2 regions of the Cryobacterium mannosilyticum genome follow, and region 1 is predicted to be linked to the other one. Evidence: predicted binding sites of a transcription regulator. Region 1 holds the regulator's gene; the other holds the start of a gene.

Evidence for each region. Region 1 encodes LexA, which represses DNA repair genes until DNA is damaged. Its sites were predicted from a motif close to TCGAACANNTGTTCGA; they were not measured.
Region 2: the regulator LexA is predicted to act here: its motif matches at 1,849-1,864, upstream of E3O32_RS12930 (DUF222 domain-containing protein).

The regions. Positions count from the first base shown of each region.
Region 1 covers NZ_SOFM01000044.1:70,632-74,937, forward strand. Annotated here, with positions in the region: gene metE (5-methyltetrahydropteroyltriglutamate--homocysteine S-methyltransferase) at 1-2,215, shown strand, start outside; gene lexA (transcriptional repressor LexA) at 2,296-3,000, opposite strand; gene E3O32_RS14370 (LysM peptidoglycan-binding domain-containing protein) at 3,281-3,703, shown strand; gene E3O32_RS14375 (histidinol-phosphate transaminase) at 3,767-4,306, shown strand, end outside.
Region 2 covers NZ_SOFM01000040.1:67,220-71,525, forward strand. Annotated here, with positions in the region: gene E3O32_RS12920 (aminotransferase class V-fold PLP-dependent enzyme) at 1-1,220, shown strand, start outside; gene sufU (Fe-S cluster assembly sulfur transfer protein SufU) at 1,217-1,768, shown strand; gene E3O32_RS12930 (DUF222 domain-containing protein) at 1,884-3,938, shown strand.

The DNA of each region.
Region 1 (4,306 bases):
GCTCGAGGACACCGCGGCCACCCTGCGCCAGGCCACCCGGGAGCGCCTCGTGGCCCTCGGCCTCGGCGCCGACGACTCGTCCATCCCCGGCTCGTTCTCCTTCTACGACCAGGTGCTCGACACCCTCTGCACCGTCGGAGCCGTCCCCGCCCGGTATGCGTCGCTGGTGGGCGCCGACGGGGGGATCGACCTGGCCGGGTACTTCACCCTCGCCCGCGGCGCGGGCGAGAACCTGCCGCTCGAGATGACGAAATGGTTCGACTCCAACTACCACTACCTGGTCCCCGAAATCGGCCCGGAGACCGTGTTCTCGCTCTCCAGCGATCGCATCGTGCGGGAGTTCGTCGAGGCGAAAACGGCCGGCTACCTCACCCGCCCGGTCATCGTCGGCCCGGTCACGTTCCTCCTGCTGAGCAAGGCCAGTGACGAGGCCCCCGCCGGTTTCTCGCCCCTGGACCGCCTCGACGACCTGCTCCCCGTCTACGCCACCTTGCTCCAGCGACTCGCCGAAGCCGGCGCCGAGTGGGTGCAACTCGACGAGCCGGCTCTGGTCAGCGAGAGCATCGACGCCCCCCGGGACAAGGCACTGACCGCACTCGGCTGGGCCTACGCCACCCTGGGCCGACTGTCCGCCCGGCCGGCCATCTTCGTCGCGGCACCGTATGGCAGCCTCGACGACGCCCTTCCCGTGCTCGCGGGTACACCGGTCGACGCGATCGGACTCGACCTCGTGCGCGGCGCCCTGTCCCAGGACACCCCCGGCCTGGCCGGGAAGACCCTCGTCGCCGGGGTGATCGACGGGCACAACATCTGGCGCGGCGACCTGGCCGGGGCGCTCGAGAAGGCCGAACGGCTCAGCGCGTTCTCCTCGCGGGTGGCCGTGTCCACGTCCACCTCCCTGTTGCACGTTCCCCACGACGTCGACGATGAGTCCGCGCTCGGCGACGAACTGACGTCCTGGCTGGCCTTCGCCGACCAGAAGGTCGGCCAGGTCGCCGCCCTGGCCCGAGGCCTCTCGCAGGGCCGGGAAGCCATCGCGGCAGAGCTGGCGGCAGCATCCGCCGCGCTCGAATCCCGGCGCACCGCTCCCGGCGTGCGAGACTCCGCGGTGCGTGCCCGCGCCGCGGCGCTCACCGAGGCGGACTTCAGCCGCGGCGACTACCGGACCCGGCTGGCCGCGCAGGATGCCGCCCTCGGGCTGCCGCTGCTGCCGACCACGACCATCGGGTCCTTCCCGCAGACCGGGGAGATCCGCCGGGCCAGGGCCAGGCACCTCGCCGGAACGCTGTCCGCCGACGGCTACCGCACTCTGATGGAGGCGGAGATCGCCCGGGTGGTCGCCTTGCAGGAGGAGATCGGGCTCGACGTGCTCGTGCACGGCGAGCCGGAGCGCAACGACATGGTGCAGTACTTCGCCGAGCAGCTCGACGGCTTCCAGGTGACCGAGAACGGCTGGGTGCAGTCCTACGGCAGCCGGTGCACCCGGCCGTCGATCCTCTGGGGGGACGTGTCCCGGCCCCGCCCGATCACCGTCGACTGGTCGACCTACACCCAGGGGCTGACCAGGAAGCCGGTCAAGGGGATGCTCACCGGACCGGTCACGATCCTCGCCTGGTCGTTCGTGCGCGACGACCAGCCGTTGGGCGACACCGCCCGGCAGGTCGCGCTGGCGCTCCGGGACGAGATCACCGACCTCGAGGCGGCCGGGATCAGGCTCGTCCAGGTCGACGAACCTGCCCTGCGCGAACTCCTCCCGCTGAAGAAGAGGGACCACGCCGACTACCTCGACTGGTCGGTCGGCTCCTTCCGCCTCGCCACAGCCGGCGTGGCCGACGCCACCCAGATCCACACCCACCTCTGCTACTCGGAGTTCGGCGTGGTGATCGACGCCATCCGGAACCTCGACGCCGACGTCACCAGCATCGAGGCCGTGCGCTCCCGGATGGAGGTCGTCGCCGACATCGAGGCCGGCGGATTCGACCACGGCATCGGACCGGGCGTGTACGACATCCACTCACCGAGGGTGCCGAGCGTGGCGGAGATCACCGAGCTGCTCGACCGGGCCCTCGAATCCATCCCGGAGCGCCAGGTCTGGGTCAACCCGGATTGCGGACTCAAGACCCGCGGCTACGCGGAGACCGCCGAATCGCTGCACAACATGGTGACCGCCACCCGCGCGGTGCGCGCGCGCATCGGTGCCGGCATCCCCGCCTAAACGCGGCCCCCGGCCTGAGCGCCAGCCGAACGCAGAACGGCCCTGCCGGAACACCGACAGGGCCGTTCCGCGCGAGAAGATCAGACCGAGCGCAGCACCGCCACGATCTTGCCGAGAATCTCGGCGTGGTCGCCGACGATGGGCTCGAAGTTGGTGTTGCGCGGCAGCAGCCAGATGTGTCCGTCGCGCTGGCGGAACACCTTGACCGTCGCCTCGCCGTCGAGCATGGCCGCGACGATCTCGCCGTTCTCGGCCGTCTTCTGCTGGCGGACGACGACCCAGTCGCCGTCGCAGATGGCGGCGTCGATCATCGACTCGCCGACGACCTTGAGCATGAACAGTTCGCCCTTGCCCACCAGCTGGCGGGGGAGCGGGAAGATCTCGTCGATCATCTGGTCGGCCATGATCGGCACGCCGGCCGCGATCCGGCCGACCAGCGGCACCATGGCCGCATCGCCGACCTGCACACCCGACTGGTAGCTCTCCGCACCGCCGGCCGCCACGTCCTCCGGCGACTGCGGAATCTCGATCAGCACCTCGAGCGCCCGAGGCCGGTTCGGGTCGCGCCGGAGGTACCCGCTCAGCTCCAGCTGGTTGAGCTGATGGGTGACGCTCGACAGCGACGAGAGGCCGACCGCGTCCCCGATCTCGCGCATGCTCGGCGGATAGCCGCGCTGACTCACCGAGCGCTGGATCACGTCCAGAATGGCGAGCTGCTTCTCACTGAGGCTCTTGCGCCGCCTGGTTCCGCCCTTGTCGCGGGGACCGCTGCTGTCCTGCGTCACGATGTCGCTCCTCGTCTCGGTGAACCGGTCCTGTCAGCGGTCGAAACCGCCGTCAGACCCGAATGTCGGTGGCGTCTGGTTGATTCAATCCAGACAATCGAAACTGTATCCATCTCGAGCACGATAAACAAACATCTATTCGAGTGTGTCGTCACCTTTTTCGGGAAACAACGCAAATATCTCTTGATTGTTCGAAGAATCGAATATATATTCGGAACATAGGTTCGCATCCGGCTCTCCCGGCCGAGAGCCGGATGCGTTTTTACACAGGAGGTTCGACATGAGCACTGCAATCGGAATGACTGCCCTCGGAAGCAACGGGGCGCTCGACCTGGGGGCCGTCCGATCAGGCGCCGTCCGGATGCCCTCCGTCCGCACCCGCCTGCACCTCACCCGACGCGGTCGGGTCGTCTTCACGACGCTCGCAGCGATCCCCCTTGCCGCCGTCGCGCTCGCCCTCGCCCTCAACGGCGGGATCGCAGCGGCGGAGGGCACCAGCGCCGGTGCGGCCACGGTGGCCGACGTCGCAACGGTCTTCGACTACGTCACCATCGCGTCGGGCCAGTCCCTGTGGCAGCTGGCCGAGACCATCGCCCCCACCTCGGACCCGCGCGACGTGATCGCCGAGATCGTCAGCCTGAACCAGCTGCCTTCCGAGAACGTGCAGCCGGGCCAGCGCCTCGCCCTGCCGGCCAGGTTCTGAATCGACTGGGGCGTGATCGGTGCCGCCCGGGGGCACCCGGGCATCCCCGGTAGCATTGGGGGAGTGACCAGTCTCAACGACCTGCCCCTCCGCGACAATCTGCGCGGACTCACCCCCTACGGAGCACCACAACTGCACGTGCCCGTCGCGCTCAATGTGAACGAGAACACGCACGGGATCCCCGACGCCGTCGCCGGCGACATCGTCGCCGCGATGGCCGAGGCCATCCGCACCATCAACCGCTACCCCGACCGCGAGTTCACCGAACTGCGGGAGTCGCTGGCCCGGTACCTCGGCCACGGTCTCACCCGGGAGAACATCTGGGCGGCCAACGGCTCGAACGAGGTGTTGCAGCAGGTGCTGCAGGCCTTCGGCGGTCCGGGCCGGTCGGTCCTCGGCTTCGCGCCGACCTACTCGATGTACCCCCTGCTGGCCTCCGGCACCGGAACCCGGTGGATTGCCGGCACCCGCGACACCGACTTCGAGCTCAGCCCGGCCACCGCCAGGAGCTGGGTCGACGCCGAGTCGCCCGACCTCGTCTTCCTCTGCTCCCCGAACAACCCCACCGGCACCCCGCTGTCGCTCGACACGATCGCGGCGGTG
Region 2 (4,306 bases), on a different contig from region 1:
CCCGGGTCAACGGGCATCCGTTGAATTATCTGGACTCGGGGGCCACCTCGCAGAACCCGGTCAGCGTGATGGAGGCGGAGCAGGAGTTCTACGAGCAGCGGAACGCCGCAGTGCATCGCGGGGCGCACACCCTCGCCTTCGGCGCCACCGAGACGTTCGAGGCCGCCCGCGCCACGGTCGCCGCCTTCATCGGCGCCCAGACCGACGAGGTCGTCTGGACCTCGAATGCCACCGAGGCGGTCAACCTGGTGGCCTATTCCCTCTCCAACGCGTCGCTCGGCCTCGGCGGCGAGGCGGCGAAGCGGTTCCGGCTCGGCGCGGGCGACGAGATCGTCGTGACCGAGATGGAGCACCACGCCAACCTGATCCCGTGGCAGCAGCTCGCGCTGCGCACCGGCGCGACCCTGCGGTTCATCCCGGTTCAGGATGACGGCACCCTCGACCTGGCCGCCGCGGCCACCGTGATCGGCTCCCGCACCCGCCTGCTCGCCGTCACCCACGCGTCGAACGTCGTCGGCACGATCAATCCCGTCGTCGAGCTCGTCGCCCTGGCCCGAGCGGTCGGCGCGCTGGTGCTGCTCGACGCCTGCCAGTCGGTGCCGCACCTGCCCGTCGACGTCGCGGCGCTCGACGTGGACTTCGCCGTCTTCTCCGGCCACAAGATGCTCGGCCCGACCGGCATCGGAGTGCTCTACGGCAAGGCCGGCCTGCTCGCCGACCTGCCGCCGTTCCTCACCGGCGGCTCGATGATCACGACCGTCGACATGCACACAGCCGAGTTCCTCGCCCCGCCGCAGCGGTTCGAGGCGGGTACCCAGCGCATCTCCCAGGCGATCGCCCTCGCCGCCGCCGTGGGGTACCTGACCGAGACGGGAATGGAGCGCATCGCGGCCCGGGAGGCGGAGCTCGGCCAGCGCCTCGTCGCGGGGCTCAGCGACATCCCCGGTGTGCGCGTGCTGGGGCCGGGCCTCGGCGTGGAACGGATCGGCCTGGCCAGCTTCGACCTGGCCGGCGTGCACGCGCACGACGTGGGCCAGTACCTCGACGAGGCCGGAATCGCGGTGCGGGTCGGGCACCACTGCGCCCAGCCGCTGCACCGGCGCCTCGGCGTGACCGCGTCCACGCGCGCGAGCACCTACCTCTACACGACCACCGACGAGGTGGACCAGTTCCTGGCAACCCTGCGCGAGGTTGCGCCGTTCTTCGGAGTCCGTTCATGACCAGCACCGCGATGCAGCAGCTCTACCAGCAGATCATCCTCGACCACGCGAAGGCCAGGCACGGCGCCCCGGCCGAGGGATTGCCGCCGATCCCGGCCGCGCCTGCGTCGGTCGTGCCTGCGTCAGTCGTGCCTGCGGCGGCCGAGCCTGGGTCGGCCGCACCGGGGCCCGACGGGCTGCGGGTGGGCGAGTCGCACCAGGTGAACACCACCTGCGGCGACGAGGTCACCGTGCGGGTCGGCGTGCGCGGCCCCGGTGAAGAGGCCGTGATCGAAGAGTTCGCCTGGAGCGGTGACGGATGCTCCATCTCGATGGCGTCGGCATCCGTGCTTCACGACACCGTGCGTGGCGTGACCGTCGCCGAGGCCAGGGCAATGCTCGACCTCTACCGGGAGATGCTGCGCTCCCGGGGCACGATCAAACCCGACGAGGAGATCCTCGGTGACGCGGCCGCCTTCTCCGGCGTCTCCCGCTACCCGGCCAGGGTCAAGTGCGCGATGCTCGCCTGGGTAGCCTTCGAGGCTGCCCTGCTCCCCGCCGCCGAATAGCATCGCCTGCCCTGTGGTCGGGCCTGCCGAGACCGGAGAATGAATCTTCGAATAAGTTATCCACAAGTAGTGACGAACCCTCAAATTTGTGTTCGTGTTTTGGTATCTTCGTGGCATGGACTCACCGGCAGAGCAACTCAGACAGGCAGCGGATGCCGTCGCCCGCCTGGGCTGCTCCAGCGCCGACCTGGAAGCCCTTCCTGACGCGGTCGTGTTGACCGGTCAGCGGGAGATCGCAAAGGCCCGCCGCCTGCTCGAGGTGTACGCCGCGTGGATGGCCGCGACCATCGCCGACCGGTCCCGCCCGGAGCTGGGCCATTCCGGCCTGGCCGCGCAGCAGGGGTTCCTCTCCCCGGAGGCGATGATCCAGAAGGTCACCGGCTCAAGCAAGAACGAAGCATTCAAGCTCGTCGCCGTCGGCACGATGCTCGCCCGGGCCGAGACCGCCGACCGGCAGGCCGCAGACGGCCTCGGGTCGCCCGGCGCCGACGGGACTGGCGCTGACGGGACCGACGGCGACGGGGCTGGTGTCGACGGGGCTGGTGTCGATGGTGGTGCGGGCGGCGACTTGGGCGGTCTCGACGGTCGCGCTGATGGTTCCGGGGCCGGATCTGTGGGCGTCCCGCCCGATCCGGGCAGCCCGGTGTCGTGGCAGGCGCCGATCGCTCGCGCCGTGACCGCCGGGACCCTCTCCGTCGACGCCGCCGAATCGATTCGCAAGGGCCTGGGCGATATCGACACCGCCGTCACCGCCGACAAACTCGCCACCGCCCTCACCCGGCTCCTCGCCGAAGCCGGCCAATTGAATGCGGACCAATGCTTCACCCGCGCCCGAAGGATGCGCGACGACCTCGACCAGGCCGGCATCGCCGCCCGCGAGAAGCAGGCCTACGACGACCGGTTCCTCAAGGTCTACCGCCTCGCCAACGGGATGGTCCGCCTGCACGGGCTCTTCGCCCCCGAAGATGGCGAGTTCGTGCTCTCCACCTACGACTCGATCACCAGCCCCAGACGCGGCGGGGTGCGCTTCGTCGACAAGAAGCGCAAAGCCTGGGCCAAGGCCGTCCAGGACGACCCGCGCAGCACCGCGCAGATCGCCGCGGACTCGTTCGTGCAACTACTCAAGATCGCCGGCGAAGTCGACCCCGGCCAGATGCTCGGCGGCCGCCGCCCCGCCGTGCGCATCATCGTCACCCAGAAAGACCTCACCAACGCCACCCACGCCAACACCGGTGCCGGTGCCGGCGGCGGCAGCGCAACCCCGGCGCCGGCCGGCACGTCCCCCTCTATACCAGTAACACCGTCAGAACCCGGCGCCTCCGGAGCACCTGAAGCGCTGGGAGCGCCGGGCAGGTCACTCCTCCGGCCTATTCCAGCGGCCAGACCTGACACAGCCGCTCCCTCCAGCCAGCCTGGCCAACCCAGCCAACCCAGCGAGCCTGATCTATCCGGCCAACCCAGCGAGCCCGATCTATCCGGCCAATCGAGTGCACCCGGCGAACCCGGCCATGCCAGCCAAGCCGGCCAAACCGGCCAAACCGGCCATGCCAGCCAAACCGGCCATGCCAGCCAAACCGGCCATGCCAGCCAAACCGACCAAACCGGCCATGCCAGCCAAACCGGCCAAACCGGCCATGCCTGCCAAGCCGACCTGTCCGGCGAGCCCGGCCGGCCGGGGACGGCCGTGGTCCTGGCGGCCGGGCACGGGTCCATCGAGGGCAGCCCAGCTCCGATCTCCCTCGCCACCGTCGAACGACAACTCTGCGACACCGGCTACCTCGGAATCCTCTTCGACAACACGGGCCAACCCATCGACGTCGGCAGGGAACAACGCCTCTTCACCCCGGCCCAACGCACCGCCATGGGCGCCCGCGACGGCGGCTGCGTCTGGCCCGACTGCGACCGGCCACCTGCCTGGACCGAAGCCCACCACCTCAAGGAGTGGCTCCTCGAACACGGCTACACCGACCTCGCCGACGGAGTCTGCCTCTGCCACCCCCACCACCTGCTCCTCCACAACACGGCCTGGGTCATCCTCCGGGGCGGCGACCACTACTGGCTGAAGCCACCGGTCTCGGTCGACCCGAAACAGACGCTCATCCCCCTCCCCAGCAAGACCCACCGCCAACTCGACCCGGGCACGCCAACCCGGGACCGGGACACCGACTGACCGGCAGGTTCACCGGGCCCCGACCGGCAACGCCACCGACAAGTGAGATCGCCGAAGCATGGCACTGGACCACCTCGGGCTCGACAACCGCGGGTTCTCCGGGGCTCGGGGGCTCGACTTCGCGAGTTCAGGGGTCTCGACGGGCGCGACTTCGCGAGTTCTGGGGTCTCGACGGACTCGACCACCGGTGAGTGGGCCCGCAGGAGTCATGCCTCCAGGTCTCGACGAGCTCGATCATCGGGGTTTCGGGATCTCGACGAGCTCGATCATCGCGGGATCGCGGGATCGCGGGATCTCGGGGTCTCGGTGTCGCGGGGTTTCGAGGGGCTCGACCACCGCTAGTTCCGGGGTCTCGAGGGGCTCGACCA